Regions from separate parts of the Rhodovibrio salinarum DSM 9154 genome, predicted to be linked through region 1. Evidence: riboswitches for the same ligand, from Rfam matches in the RefSeq annotation. Region 1 holds a riboswitch; the other holds the start of a gene.
What was found. A riboswitch is a leader RNA that binds a small molecule or an ion and turns the genes downstream of it on or off. The one in region 1 is predicted to bind thiamine pyrophosphate.
Positions count from the first base shown of each region.

Region 2: it holds a riboswitch for thiamine pyrophosphate, as region 1 does, so the genes downstream of both, RHOSA_RS0102935 (ABC transporter substrate-binding protein) here and RHOSA_RS22095 (ABC transporter ATP-binding protein) in region 1, are expected to answer to the same signal.

Region 1 covers NZ_KI911559.1:2,535,453-2,542,891, forward strand. Annotated here, with positions in the region: gene RHOSA_RS22080 (putative monovalent cation/H+ antiporter subunit A) at 1-579, shown strand, start outside; gene RHOSA_RS0111725 (Na+/H+ antiporter subunit B) at 576-995, shown strand; gene RHOSA_RS22085 (Na+/H+ antiporter subunit C) at 997-1,428, shown strand; gene RHOSA_RS0111735 (Na+/H+ antiporter subunit D) at 1,425-2,954, shown strand; gene RHOSA_RS0111740 (Na+/H+ antiporter subunit E) at 2,951-3,511, shown strand; gene RHOSA_RS22090 (MrpF/PhaF family protein) at 3,508-3,843, shown strand; gene mnhG (monovalent cation/H(+) antiporter subunit G) at 3,876-4,277, shown strand; gene RHOSA_RS0111755 (ABC transporter permease) at 4,309-5,067, opposite strand; gene RHOSA_RS22095 (ABC transporter ATP-binding protein) at 5,060-5,911, opposite strand; TPP riboswitch at 5,903-6,017, opposite strand; gene RHOSA_RS22100 (acetoin utilization protein AcuC) at 6,113-7,285, shown strand; gene RHOSA_RS0111770 (DUF192 domain-containing protein) at 7,299-7,439, shown strand, end outside.
Region 2 covers NZ_KI911559.1:623,272-630,710, forward strand. Annotated here, with positions in the region: gene RHOSA_RS20010 (MOSC domain-containing protein) at 1-344, shown strand, start outside; gene RHOSA_RS0102925 (hypothetical protein) at 439-876, shown strand; gene RHOSA_RS0102930 (cold-shock protein) at 1,449-1,652, shown strand; gene RHOSA_RS0102935 (ABC transporter substrate-binding protein) at 1,736-2,719, opposite strand; TPP riboswitch at 2,866-3,014, opposite strand; gene RHOSA_RS0102940 (acetyl-CoA carboxylase carboxyltransferase subunit alpha) at 3,207-4,160, shown strand; gene RHOSA_RS0102945 (Hpt domain-containing protein) at 4,187-4,441, opposite strand; gene RHOSA_RS23935 (ATP-binding protein) at 4,456-6,393, opposite strand; gene secA (preprotein translocase subunit SecA) at 6,530-7,439, opposite strand, start outside.

The sequences.
Region 1 (7,439 bases):
CTGCCAGAGGTGATCGCGCTCGCGCTCCTGATCGGTGGTGCAATCGTGGCAACGATCGTGTTTAGCCGCGTTGCGGCGGTCGCGGCCGTTAGTGTCGTCGGCTACGCGGTCGCCCTGTTGTTCCTAATCTTCTCCGCGCCGGATCTCGCGTTCACGCAGTTCATGGTGGAGACCCTGACGGTGGTCATCCTGGTGCTGGTGTTGATGCGCGTGCCGCTGGAAGTTAGTGCCTTGCGGACCCGGGCCGGTCGGCTTCGCGACGGCCTGATCGCCATTGCGGTCGGCACCGCGGTCAGCCTGGTACTGCTGACGACAACGCAAGGACCGCTCGACCTGCGGCTCAGCGAGTTCTTCATCGAGAACTCCGTGCCGGTTGCCCATGGCCACAACATCGTCAACGTGATCCTGGTCGACTTCCGTGCACTGGATACGCTGGGCGAGATCTTCGTGGTCACGGTGGCCGGTCTGTCCTGTTTCGGACTGCTGCGCTTAACGCTATCGCGGCGCAAGGCAGCCCGGGCATCGATCCAGCCAGCGCAGCGGACGGACTCGGGCGACATGCCGGGAGGTGAGGCGTGAACTCGATTATCCTGCATACCGCGACCCGGATCCTGACCAGCCTGATCCTGATGTTCTCGATCTACATCCTCTACCGCGGCCACAACGAGCCGGGCGGCGGGTTCATCGGCGGATTGATCGCGGCCAGCGGTATCATCCTCTATTCGGTCTCCTTCGGCAGCAGCTGGGCACGTCACGGTCTGCGCACTTCGGGCCTGTCGATCGCTGGGGCCGGGCTGTTCTTCGCCGCGCTGTCGGGCCTGCTGTCCGCGATCCACGGGCTGCCGTTCCTGACCGGGCTTTGGTACATCCCCAAGCTGGGCATCGAGGCCAAGGTGGCGCTGTCGACACCGCTGCTGTTCGACATCGGTGTCTACCTCGTCGTCGTGGGCGCGCTCAGCACGATCGCCCTGGAGCTGGAGGAGGCGCGCGACTGACATGGAAAGCATCCTCGCCATCGCGGTCGGCATCCTGTTCGCCTGCGCGGTCTTCCTGATCCTGGCGCGCGACCTGATCCGGGTCATGTTGGGTCTCGCGATCCTGTCCAACGCGGCCAACCTGCTGATCTTCACGAGCGGTCGGGTGACCCGAAACGCTCCGCCGATCGTGCCCGAAGGGGTCAAGGTGCCGGAGGGCGTCATCGCCAACCCCTTGCCGCAGGCGCTCATCCTGACCGCGATCGTGATCGGTTTCTCGCTGCTCGCCTTCGCACTGGTGCTGAGTTACCGCGCCTACGCCACGATGCGCACGGTCGACATCGACGCGATGCGCCTGGCAGAGCCGCCATACCCGGACCAGAATGTGCCGAGCGGCGCCGCCGGCCGGCAGCCGGACGCCCATCCCGCCCGCTTGCGTGAGACTGCGGAATGACCCACTGGCTGCTGTTCTGGCCGATTCTGGTCCCGATCCTGACGGCCTCGCTGTGCCTGCTTTTCTGGAGCCGGCCGGATCTGCAGCGGATCGTCTCGCTGCTCGGGACCGGCGTGCTCGCGGCGGGCGTCCTGGCGCTGTTCCGGGAGGTCTGGACAACCGGCATCGTCTCCGTCCAGGCCGGCGACTGGCCAGCGCCGTTCGGCATCACCTTCGTCGCGGACACGCTGTCTGTAACGATGGCAAGCCTGGCGGCCCTGATCGGCCTCGGGGTTGCCATCTATAGCCTGGGGGACATCGGGGCCGAGCGGGAGAACGCTGGCTTTCATCCGCTGTTCCAGGCGCTGCTGACCGGGGTCGGCGGGGCATTCATGACCGGCGACATTTTCAATATGTACGTCTGGTTCGAGGTCATGGTGATCGCCTCGTTCGGGCTGCTGACCCTGGGCGGCGAGCGCGAGCAGGTCGACGGCGGCGTGAAGTACGTGATCCTCAATCTGCTGGCGACCACGCTGATGCTGATCGCGATCGGTCTGCTGTATGGCGTCGTCGGGACGCTGAACCTGGCGGATCTGGCGCGCGTGGTGCCCAACCATCCCGACCAGGGCCTGCTGACCGCGATCGCAGCCCTGTTCCTGCTCGCTTTCGGGATGAAGGCAGCGGTATTCCCGCTCTATTTTTGGCTTCCGGCCAGCTACCACACGCCGGCCGCCGCGATCTCCGCGGTGTTCGCCGCGCTTCTGACCAAGGTCGGAGTCTACGCGCTGATCAGGGTGTTTTCGCTCGTCTTCACGGCAAGCCAGGAGTTCGCCTACACCGTTCTGCTGGTGGTAGGGATCGCGACCATGCTGGTCGGCATCCTGGGCGCGATCACGCAGGACGATGTGCGCCGGGTGCTGTCCTTCAACCTGGTGAGCGGTATCGGCTTTATTTTGGCCGGTGTCGGCCTGGGGACCGCGCTCGGTCTGGCCGGCGCGCTCTACTACACGGTGCACCACATTATCGTGATGTCGGCCCTGTTCATGGTTGCCGGCGTGGCCCAGCGCATTGCCGGCGCACCGGGTCTGACGAACCTGGGCGGTCTGTACCAGAAGCATCCCTGGATCGCGGTGCTGTTCTTCTTCGTGGCGATGTCGCTTGCCGGCGTGCCGCCACTCTCCGGCTTCTGGCCTAAGGTGATCCTGGTAAAGGCGTCGCTCGCGACCGACGCCTATGTCGTCGCGGCGGCAGCCCTGGTGACCGGCCTGTTGACCCTTTATTCGATGGCGAAGGTCTGGGCGCTTGCGTTCTGGAAAACGCAGCCAGAGCATACGGTCGCAGCTGCGGGGCCTGGAATCCTCGAAACGGGCGAAATGAGCCGCAGTGAGCAGCGCCTGACCCTGCTGCCAGTCGCCGCGCTCGCGCTGGCCACGCTGCTGATTGGCCTGTTCGCGCAGCCGCTTCTAACCCTATCCGAACGCGCCGCCGACGAATTGATCAATCATCAGCCCTACGTCACCACCGTGCTGGGAGGGGAGGGCGCATGACGGACCGAGATCCCGAACGCGGCTTTAACGGGAACGCCTCGGCGAGCGACGCCGAAACGGTGGAGGTGCCGCCCACCGCACGGCTCAACGTGTTCGTCCTCAACGTCGTGCTCGCTCTTGGCTGGTCGCTCGCCACTGGCGCCTTCTCGCTGCTCAATCTCGCGGTTGGTTACGTATTGGCATTCCTGGCGCTGTGGCTGCCCTGCCGGATGTGGGGTGAAGATACCTACTTCCGCCGGCCGTGGCGGATTCTACGCCTGGCCGGGATCTTCCTCTGGGAACTGATCGCTTCGGCCGCCACGGTGGCGATCCTGGTGCTGCGCCCCGGGCTCAAGTTCCGCTCGGCGATCGTGGCGGTGCCTCTGGACACCAAGCACGACCTCGGCATCACCCTGTTCGCTAACCTGATCTCGTTGACGCCTGGCACGCTGTCGCTCGACGTGTCCGAAGACCGTAGCACGCTCTACGTCCACACCATGGACACTCAGGATGCCGAGGCGGAAAAACGCGATATGAAGCGAACCTTCGAGGACCCGATCCAAAAGGCGCTGCAATGAACCCATTCAGCGAAGTTACCGGGTTTTTGGAAGCCGCGGTCGCGATCGCCGTGGTCTTGATCGGCGTCTCGCTGCTCCTGACCTTCGTTCGACTGATCAAGGGACCGAGTCTGGCCGACCGGGTGGTCGCCCTCGATCTGCTGACTGTCCTCGCGATGGGCATCGTCGGCCTGCGCGTGATCGCCACGGGCGATGTCTTGTACCTGGAGATCGCGCTCGCCCTCGGCTTGGTCGCCTTTCTGGCGACCGTGTTCTTTGCCCGGCTGATCGAAACGCGCGGAAGCGAGCTGGATCACGGCTACGACGCCGCCGACCGGGCGAAGGAGCGCTAGCGAATGCGCGCTGCCAAGTGGAGGATTGGGTGATGACGCCTGTCAGCGAGATCATCGCCGGGGTGATGATTCTGATCGGCTCGCTCTTCGTGTTTGTAGCCGCAATCGGGTTGGTCCGCATGCCCGACGTTTATATCCGCATGCACGCGGCGACCAAGGCCGGCACACTCGGCTCCGGCTTGTTGCTGCTGGCGGTCGCCGTGCAGGCCGACACCCTGGACGTGGTGCTGCGCGCAGTCGCAGCCGTTTTGTTCCTGATCGCCACCACACCGGTTGCCGCACACCTGCTGGGCCGGGCTGCCTACCTGTCGGGCGTGCCGCTGTGGAAAGGGACCGAGCTGGACGAACTTGAGGGCAAGTACGACCGCGGCACCCGCACGCTCGCCGGCCATCTTCCCGACGACGCCCCGCACGAACCGACACGCCGAAGCTGACGCTCGGCTTTCCGCGTTCCGCGCAGCAGCGTTATCGTTCCTCTGCTTGCCAGGGAACCGCACGACGAACCAGTTGGTCGACCGCGAAGTAGAGCGTCACCGCAAAGACGGCGAGCACGAACAGCGCGGCAAACATGATATCGACCTGCATGCGCGCGTTCGCCTGCAGCATCAGATAGCCCAGCCCGGCGCTTGATCCGACCCATTCCCCGACCACCGCGCCGATCGGCGCCACGGCGGTCGCCACGCGCAGCCCTGAACCGAGGGCGGGTAGGGCGGCCGGAACCCGCATGTGCCAGAGGACGCGCGCGCGTCCGCCCCCCATCGTACGGGCGAGGTCGAGCCATCCCGGCTCGGTCCGGCGCAGACCGTCGAAAAAGGCGCTGGTCACCGGGAAGTAGATAATCAGTGTGGCCATCACCACCTTGCTCGCCATGCCGTAGCCCAGCCAGACGACCAGAATCGGTGCCAACGCAAAGACCGGAATGGCTTGGCTGACGACGAGCACCGGCAACAGCCAGCGGCGCATCGTTCGGAAGCTGGCGATCACCAGCGCACTCATTGTACCGAGCGTCAGGCCGAGGGTGAGCCCCATCAGGATTTCGGCGAACGTGACCCAGGCGTGGTTCGCCAACTGCGACCACCGCGTAAACAACACCTCGCCGACCGCGACAGGGCCGGGCAGAATGTAGGCGGGCGCCTGACTCACCCACTGCACGCCCTGCCAGAACACGAGCAGCCCTGCGAAAATCGCCATTGGACGCACGAAACGGAGCGTGGCTTCAGACATCGGCCACCTCCTGCTGCGCGCGTTTGGCAGCGGCCAGCCGGTCCAGCAGCTGGCCCTGTCGGTCTGCAACCTGCTCTGCGGGGCGCGGCGGCACGCCAGGTGGTCCGGCCACGCTGTCGTCGAGCCGCGCCGGCCGGCCCGCCATGACACGAAGCCTGTGGCCCAGGCGCAGCGCTTCCAGCGGGTCGTGGGTCACCAGCAGTACCGTGCGATCGGCCAGCAGCTCGGCGGCCAGCGCCTGTAACTCGTAGCGGGTGATCGCATCCAGACCGGCGAACGGCTCGTCCATCAGGACGACCGGGCGGTCCTCCATCAATGTACGGGCGAGGGCGACCCGCTGGCGCATGCCCCCGGACAGCTCACTCGGGCGGGCGCCGGCAGCGTTCCCCAAGCCGACGCGGTCGAGCAACGCATCGGCCTGAGCCCGCAACGCACACGTGACCGTCTCACCGCGCAGCCGAGGACCCAACAGAACGTTGGCACGCGCCGACAGCCAGGGCAGCAGCAGGTCCTGCTGCGCCATATAGGCGATGCGCCCCTGCAGCGGGGTGCCATGCCCGTCGCTCACGTCGCCGCCGGCAGCGTCTGCCAGCCCGGCGATCAGGCGCAACAGGCTGGTCTTGCCGACCCCGCTCGGGCCCAACAGGCAGGTGATCTCCCCAGCCGGCAGGTCCAGGTCGAGGCGGTCGAACAGCTGCACACCGGCGAAGGCGAGGTGGGCGCCGCGTACCCGCACGCCCGGCGCGGCCGGTTGTCGGGGAGCCTGAGCTTGCGTGTGAAGGTTGGAAAAGGGGCGGGCGCAGACGCCGCCCAGGGCGTCTGCGGGCCAGTCTGACTGGGTCAATGCACACTCTCCCTACGCCGGTACGAACCGGATCAGGTTAAGGGGTCGTCCCGCCCTACGGGACCTCTCAGCCGCTCCATGGCTCGCGGCTCCCCCGGTGAAATTCACGCGTCTCGTGGCGCTCGGCTTGCCGTACTGCGCATAGGCCTTACCATCATGTGCGCCATGCACGATGCGCCACTTCCCCAGCCTGCCGCCCAAATGTCGAGCGGACAAGAGGCGTGCACGCCGCAATTCATCGGCAGCGAGATCTATCGCCATTCCAGCTATGGCACCAAGCATCCGCTGTCGATCCCGCGGGTATCCACCTGTATCGATCTATGCCGGGCAATGGGCTGGCTGCCGGAGAACGTCTACCACGACAGTCCGCTGGCCACGCACCAGCAGTTGGCGCGCTTCCACGACCCGGCCTACATCGCCGCGGTCCAGGCAGCCGAACGCACCCAGCACACCAGCGCAGAGGTGCGCGCCCGTCACGACCTGGGGGCGCGCGGTAATCCGATTTTCCCAGAAATGTTCCGCCGCCCGGCAACGGCGGCGGGCGGCTCGATCCTGGCCGCGCGGATGTTACTGGACCGGCCGGGCAAGGTGCACAGCCCCGCTGGCGGAACACACCACGGCCAACGCGACCGGGCGAGTGGCTTCTGCTACTTCAATGATCCGGTGTTGGCGCTTTTGACCCTGCTCGATAGTGGGCTGAGTCGGGTGCTCTACCTCGATACCGATGCGCACCACGCCGATGGGGTTCAGGACGCCCTGCACGGAGATCCACGCGTGCTGATGATCTCGGTGCATGAGGACGGTCGCTGGCCAATGGCGACGGCCGCCGACGGGACGGTCAAAGGTTCCGCCCGCGACATTGCTGGCGGCGCGGCGCGCAACATCCCAGTGCCGCCCGACTTCAACGACGATGAGATGGCCTACGTCCTGGAAGCCGCGGTATTGCCACTAATCGACGCTTTCGAGCCGGAGGCCATCGTGATCCAAGGCGGCAGCGATGCCTGCGCCGACGATCCCTTGAGCCGGCTTGGTCTGTCCAATACCGCGCTGTGGCGGGTCGTCCGTTCAGTCATGGACCTGGCGCCACGCACCTTGATGCTAGGCGGTGGCGGCTACAATCCCTGGTCGGTCGGGCGGACATGGGCGGGCTTCTGGGCAGTCCTGAACGGCTTTGAGATTCCAGCGCGCGTGACCCCGGAAGCCGAACGGGTGTTGCGCGGCCTTTCCTGGCGGCATAGTCGGGGACGCAACCCGCCGGAGTCGTGGTTCACCGCGCTCGCCGATCCGCCACGGCGCGGCCCGCTGCGGCCAGCCGTGCGGGAGGCCGTCGCCGCGGCCCTCGCGGCATCACCGGTCCACGATACCGCTTGTTGATGAGGAGACTGCCGTGCTGCGCCCGCTGGTCCTGGCCATCGCCCTTCTGACCGCTTTCGTTGCCCCCGCCTCAGCGGTGGAGTTCAAGACGGATACACTCGCAATCCGCACGCCCTCGGGCGATGTGCACGAGTTCACGGTGGAGCTTGCGCTG
Region 2 (7,439 bases), 1.9 Mb from region 1:
CGGGGCGGACAGGTTGGTACTACCGCGTGCTGGAAGCGGGGTATGTGCAGGCCGGCGACAGTCTGCAACTCGTCGACCGTCGCGCGCCGGAATGGACGCTGCACCGTCTTTGGCGCGCCTTCTATGTCGACAAGCTGAATGGAGACGAACTGGCCGGGATTGCGGCGCTTGGAAGACTGAGCGAGAGCTGGCGACACCTTGCCGAACGCCGTTTGGTGAACCGCAGCGTCGAGGATTGGTCCACGCGACTTTACGGCCCCGACCAAGATCGGGCCGGAGAGTCTGCTGATCGGACGCCTAGGGAAAATCAGGTCACCGGGCGCGCAGGCTCCGAGGACCGGTAAGCCGCGGCCGCATCTGGGGCTGTGTAAGTGGGGCAAGCCATTCAAGAAGAAGCACCCCTGTCCTGCTTGCCAGCACGCTTGAAAGGGGAGCGTTATGCGACCGAAAATTTGGGGATTTGTCGCCGCTGCTACATTTGTTTCGTGTTGGCTGTTGTCCACTTCGGCGGCGGATGCAGACAGTGAAGCTCTCTTGAAGCTGTCGGAAGAGCAACTCAATCGAGAGGTTTGGGGCGGTGACGCATGTGCTGAGTGGGTGTTGCAGGCGGACGCTATCCACGGCGAGGTTCAGACCGCAAAGGCAGGGACACGCGACGATCAGCAGATTCGGGCGGAACTCCGCGAGGTCAGCCTTCAAGGGGAGGCGCCGAGCAGCGCAGGGTACAAGATGACGGAATTTCTGATCGACAACGCCGTGAAGGGCATGACCCGAGCGGAGTTGCGCGCGGGGGTCTTAGGCATTTGCCGCCGGTACGCGCCAGGGAGTGTCCGGTTCGACGGCGTGTGGCAGCCCAATCCGGCTCAACGGGAATAGATGGTGCGGAAGTGGCCTCGCGCGTCCAGGCGCTCGGGGCGATGACAGTCTGATGACATATTAGGCAGAGAGCGGACTCGCGCCCGGTTCTTTGCATCACAAGATTCATCCCCAGGGTTGTCCCCCGATTTTGTGAGTCCTTCCGGGGAAGAACGGCTTGGCCGCTTGGGGCGGTTCTATCCTGGTCCAACCTAGAAAGGTTGTTTTAAAACAGGTAGTTAACCGGCGCTTGCGAGGTGTGCGTTGCTACAGGTCGTTTTTGGTGTGGAATTCCCGCGGAGCTGAACCGACGCGCGAGGCGGGAAATGGTCCACAAGCGTGCGGACGCGCACAACTCCTGGGGTATCCCCTTGGTGCAGGCGGTCTTAACGAAATTATCGCTGGCCTGACGCCCAAGACAAGCGTATCACCGGACTCGTCCGCCTGACGTGTCGTAGCGTGCCTGCCGGTCGGTTCCGTACCGTCCGTCCGGAGTTCCGGAGACCATGAGGGCCGACGTCGTGCAATCGATTGTCCCGCACTGGCTGCCGGCCAGGGACATCGACCCTAGAGATGAGAGATTGGAAAGCATCATGGCGACCGGAACTGTTAAGTTCTTCAACACCACCAAGGGCTACGGCTTCATCCAGCCGGATGATGGTGGCAAGGACGTGTTCGTGCACATCACTGCCGTTCAGGCGGCCGGCATGGACGGCCTGCGCGAAGGCCAGAAGGTTTCCTTCGAGATGGTGACCGAGCGCGGCAAAACCGCTGCCGGCAACCTCAAGGAGGTGTAAGCGCGCGGCTTTCCAGCCAAACGCAATCACTGAAAGCGCCCGCCGGTTCCGGCGGGCGCTTTTTCTTTGGGGTGACGCGTGGTTTACGGCGTTGCCGAGGCGTTGAGCGGCGGTAGCTCGACGGCGTACTGCGTGACCGGCGGCACCTCGTCGATCGTGTCGTGCTGCGCCAGGAACGTGGCGAACTGCTGGTAGCGGGCGGTGTCGAGAGCGGCCGGTCGGAGGGCGAAGCGTGGGATGGTGTCCGGAAAGGCCCGTTCGTTGAGCGCGTTCTGCACGTCCGGGCGGTCTTCGCGGAAGATATCCCAGCTCTTTTCGGGGTGGTTGATCAGGTACTGCGTCCCCCGCTCGATGGCGTTCAGGAAGCGGCGGAGCCGGGCGTCGTCCACCCGGTCGCGATGGGCGATGAAGATCAGTTCGTCATAGGCCGGCACGCCGTGCGCCTCGGGGTAGAAGACGCGGGCTTCGGCGCCCTCCAAAGCCAGTTGGTTGACTTCGAAGTTCCGGAAGCCGCCGACGATCGCGTCGACCCGGCCGCTCAGAAGCGACTGCGACAACGCGAAGTTGACGTTGACCATCTCGACCGAATTCGGGTCGATGCCCGCTTCTGTCAGCATCACCTGCAGCATGGTCTCCTCGAAACCGCCGACCGAGTAGCCGACCGTTTTGCCTTCCAGGTCGGCAAGGCTGTCGATCTGGCTGTCTTGCAGCGTGATCACGGTGTTGAGCGGCGTCGCCACCAGCGTGCCGACGCGCACCAGCGGCAGGCCCTGGTCGATCTGCATGTGCAGGTTGGGCTGGTAGGAGACGGCGAGATCCGCCTTGCCGGTGGCGACCAGTTTGGGCGGATTGCTCGGGTCCGCCGGCTCCTGCAGGGTCACCTCGAGTCCGGCATCGGCGAAGAAGCCGCGCTCCTGGGCGATCACGATCGGGGCGTGATCGGGGTTCAGGAACCAGTCGAGCACGAGGGTCAGTTCCTCGCGCTCCGCTGCACGCGCCGGCAGGGCCAGCAGGGTCAGCGCAAGCACCGCTGTAAGACAGCGGATCGTCGATTGCATCAATGGCATGGCACGGACCTCCGTTCGGGCGCGCCGCCGGAGCCTTGCCGGACGGCGCGGAAGTGGACGGAAGATCCGGGATGAGACGCATGGCGCAACGCCGACCGGGGAGACAGGCGGGGTGTCAGACACGCCAAAACCCGCATACACGCCAGCCCCGGTCCGCATTCCGTTCCCTAACGCCGGCATGACCCGGATCAGGTTCGAACGGTCACCGCCGTAACGAGGGTCGCCAGAATCGCTGGCGGCGCCCGCCCGGCCGGTTTCTCAGCCCCTTGTCACCGGGGCTCCCGTCGGAACGCTTCGTGACGCGCACGTTGGCCCGGTTGGGGCAGGCGGTCAAGCATCCCGCGCGAATTGCGGAGGCGGTGCGCAAACAGGACGTTCGGACTGGTTGTCGCCGCGCGACGCGCCCGCTAGGTTGCGCGCCATCCCGCCCGCGTCGGCGCGGCGCGGTACGGTCCCCGCTTCACGTGTCAACCACGGCGTCTGCGACATGCACTTCCTGGATTTCGAAAAACCGATCGCGGAACTCGAGGGTAAGATCGAGGAACTGCGTCACCTGACCGACGATTCCGAGGTCAACATCCAGGAGGAGGTGCAGAAGCTGCAGGCCAAGGCCGAGCGGTTGCTGCGCCAGACCTACGCCCGTCTGACGCCCTGGCAGAAGACGCAGGTCGCCCGGCATCCCGAACGTCCGCACTTCGGCGATTACATCAGCCGGCTGGTCGACGATTTCCAGCCCTTGGCCGGTGATCGCGTATATGGCGAGGATTCGGCGATCCAGGGTGGTCTGGCGCGGTTCCGCGGCTATTCCAGCGTCTGGATCGGCCAGGAGAAGGGCCACGATACCGCCACCCGCGTGCGTCACAACTTCGGTATGGCCCGGCCCGAGGGCTATCGCAAGGCGCAGCGGCTGATGCGGTTGGCCGAACGCTTCCAGGTGCCGGTCTTCACCCTGGTCGACACGCCGGGCGCCTATCCCGGCGTCGGCGCGGAGGAGCGCGGCCAGGCGGAGGCGATCGCTCGGTCGATCGAGACCTGCCTGGACGTCAAGGTCCCGCTGATCTCGGTGATCATTGGCGAGGGCGGTTCCGGCGGCGCGATCGCGCTGGCCAGTGCCAACAGCGTCTACATGCTGGAGCACTCGGTCTATTCGGTGATCTCGCCCGAGGGGTGCGCGTCGATCCTGTGGCGCAGCGGCGAGCACACCAAGGATGCCGCCGAGCAGCTGAAGCTGACCGCGCAGGACCTGCACAAGCTGCAGGTGATCGACCAGGTGATCGAGGAACCGCTGGGCGGCGCGCACCGCGACAAGGTGGCGACGATCGATTCCGTCGGCGATGTGCTGGAAGGTGAACTGCACCGCTTGCGCGGTTTCACCGGTGGCGCGTTGCAGCGCAAGCGCCGCGACAAGTACCTGGAGATGGGCCAGGTCGGCCTAAGTTAACGTCGTCGGTTGGTGCCTTTGCTGCATCAACTGGCCATGGAGGCCGGCGCCGCCTGCGCGTCATCCGGCACGTAGGCGTCGATCTCGGCGAATGCGGTGGCGGCTTCGGTGTTGAGCGCGTCGATCAAGGGCCCGTGCTGGTCGCTATTCGGGGTGTTGCGCAACTGTTCGGCAACGCTCGCAAGCCGGTCGAACCCGTAGTTCGCCGCCGCGCCACGCAAGGCGTGGGCTTGCTGTCGGATCGACTCTTTGCGCACCGTTTCATCGGCGATTTCGTCCACCGCGTTCAAGGCGTTCAGACAGGCTTGGGTGCCCTCAGGCCAGGCCCGCAACAGATCGCGAACCGCGACGCGCCGAGCGTGGTCTCCAGATCGGTACGGAAGCGGGCGTTCCAGACGGGCAGTTGCGGACCAGGGTCAACCGGTTCGGATGTTGGGGGCGCCGCCGCTGTGTTCGGGGCGCGGACGGGGCTCAGCGCCTGTGCGAGGGAAACCAGCCGTGACCAATCGACCGGCTTGGTCAGGAAACCGTCCAGGCCGCTGCTTTCGTACCCGGCCTGATTCTCCGGCGTGGCGTCGGCGGTTAGGGCGACGATCGGGGTGCGAGCCGGGGCGCCCGGCAAGGCCCGGATCGCACGCACCGCGCTCATGCCGTCCATCACGGGCATGTGCATGTCCATCAGCACCAGGGCGAATGTCTGCTCGCCGGCGGCCTGTACCGCGTCGACCGCGGCCTGACCGTCGGCCACGGGCGTCACCTCCGCGCCCAGCGCGTGCAGCATGCCGGTCAGGATCGTCCGGTTGGCATCGACATCCTCCGCCAGCAGGATGCAGCGGCCCGCCAACGGCTGCTCGGTGACCAGTTCCTTGAGTGTGCCGTCTCCCGGCTGCGCCGGGACGTTCTCTGGGTCCGCGGCGACCAGGGGCAGGCTGACAGCGAAGCAGGAGCCGACTCCATATGTGCTAGCCAGTGTGATGCCGCCACCCATCGCACGGGCCAGTTTGCGGCTGATTGCCAATCCCAGTCCGGAGCCGCCGAATCGGCGCGCGGTCCCGGCCTCCGCCTGCTCGAACACGTCGAAGACCGCCTCCTGGCGGTCGGCCGGGATGCCGGGTCCGGTGTCGCGCACCTGGACGATGAGGTTCGGGCCATCCGCTGTGTCTGGGCCCAGGTCGACCGAAATCTCGATGAACCCGCGTTCGGTGAACTTGACTGCGTTGCCCATCAGGTTGTGCACGATCTGGCGCAGGCGCTTGGGGTCCGCCATCACCGCGGCCGGAACGTCCGGATCCCGGCGGCAGGTCACCTCCACGTTCGATTGCGCGCGGCCTGTGAACAGGGAAACCGTATCGCCTAAAAGCGCGTCGAGATCGACCGGCTGGGGGTCGAGTGTGATCCGTCCCGATTCCACCCGGGAAAGGTCGAGCAGGTCGTTCAGCAGCTCGATCATGTTGTTCGCCGCACGGCGCGTCACGGTCACCAGACTGCGTTGGCCTTCCGGGATATTTTGGCTCGACAGCAGCTCCAGCGAGCCTGTGATCGCCGCCATGGGGGTGCGCAGTTCGTGGCTGATCTGGGCCAGGAAGTTTGATTTTGCGGCATTCGCCTGCTCCGCGGCCTGGCGGGCGGCGACGAGTTGCGTTTCGATGTTGCGCCGCTGATCCTCGACCAGCAGCAGGAAGCCCAGGCCCACGCAACCGATCGTGTGGGTCAGCATCAGTTCCAGGCCGATCGACTGGAAAAGCATGATCCCTCGGTCCAAGCCCAAAACCAACAGGCCCAGGAAGATCGGCACCATCGAGAGTACACCGGCGGCCCCCAGCGCCAGCATCTGCCAATGCTGCATACGTTGGCGCACATGCCAGAGCCCGATCGATAGAATCGTCGTGCCGATCAGGCTCAGGAGCGCCGGCTCAACGCCGGTACCACCGATCAGGATGCGCACAGGCGCGATCACCGACGCGGCTATAATCGCGGCCCAGGGACCGCCGAAAGCGCCCGCCAGGATCAACGGCACGCTGCGGACATCGATGATGATCCCAGGCGCCAAGGGGATTGCGATCATCATCGCAAGCGCGCCGGCCCCGCCGAACACCAGCCCGATTAGGATTCCCCTGACGAAGGGGGGCGTCCGGGCGATGGGCCGGCTGCCCATCGAATAAGCCAGCGCCACCACGGCCATCAGACCAAGGTTCTGGAACAGGGCGAGGTGATGGGGCAGCAGGTTGGTCATGCGCGGGCCGAATCCCGGAGGCCAGAGAGACTACGGGCCGGCGATCCGGACACTGCGTTTGCCGCCCGGTCGGACAGCCTCCGTCAGGCTTAACGCGCAAACATTACTTTCGAGTAAAACCGGGTTGCGGAGCGTCCTACTGCATCTTGCCGTGACAATGCTTGTACTTCTGTCCGCTGCCGCACGGGCAAGGCTGGTTGCGGCCAACCTTGCCCCAGGTGCTGGGATCGTTGGGGTCGACCTGGGCGCCGCTGGCGTGCCGTACGGTCTGCGGTGCCGCCCCGCCGCTTGCGGGAGCGGCCGGTTGGGCGCCGCCGCTGACCCCGGCCAGGGCCATCTCCGGTTCGCTGGCGTCGGCCGCGGCTTCGGCCATTGCGGCATCGCCGCGGCTTTCAGTCATAGCCGGCTGCTCGTGCTGGATCGTCGCCTGTTCCGGGTCCTGGGCGCGCAGCTCGACGTGGGACAGCAGGAAGGTGACTTCCTCGCGCACCGCCGCGAGCATGGTCTGGAACATCTCGAAGGCTTCCTGCTTGTACTCGTGCAGCGGATTGCGCTGCGCGAACGCGCGCAGGCCGATGCCGTGGCGCAGGTGGTCGAGGTTGAGCAGGTGCTCCTTCCACTTCTTGTCGACCACGTGCAGGACGATCTGCTTCTCGACATGGCGCATCAACTCGGGGCCGTAGTTGGCCGCCTTCTCGGCCATGTGCTCGTCCGACTTGCGCACGATCCGGTCCTGGATCTCCTGATCTGCGATCCCCTCCTCGTGCGCCCAGTCCTGGATCGGCAGATCGAGCGCGAGCACGCGCCGGCATTCCTCGCCGAGCGTTCCCAGTTCCCACTGCTCGGGATAAGCCTTCTCGGGCACATACTTGCCGACCAGGTCCTCGATCGTCTGGTGGCGCATCTCGGTGACGGTTTCCGAGACGTCCTCCGTCTGCATCAGCTCGCGACGCTGCTCGTAGATGACCTTGCGCTGGTCGTTCATCACGTCGTCGAACTTGAGCAGGTTCTTACGGATCTCGAAGTTCCGCCCCTCGACCTTCGAC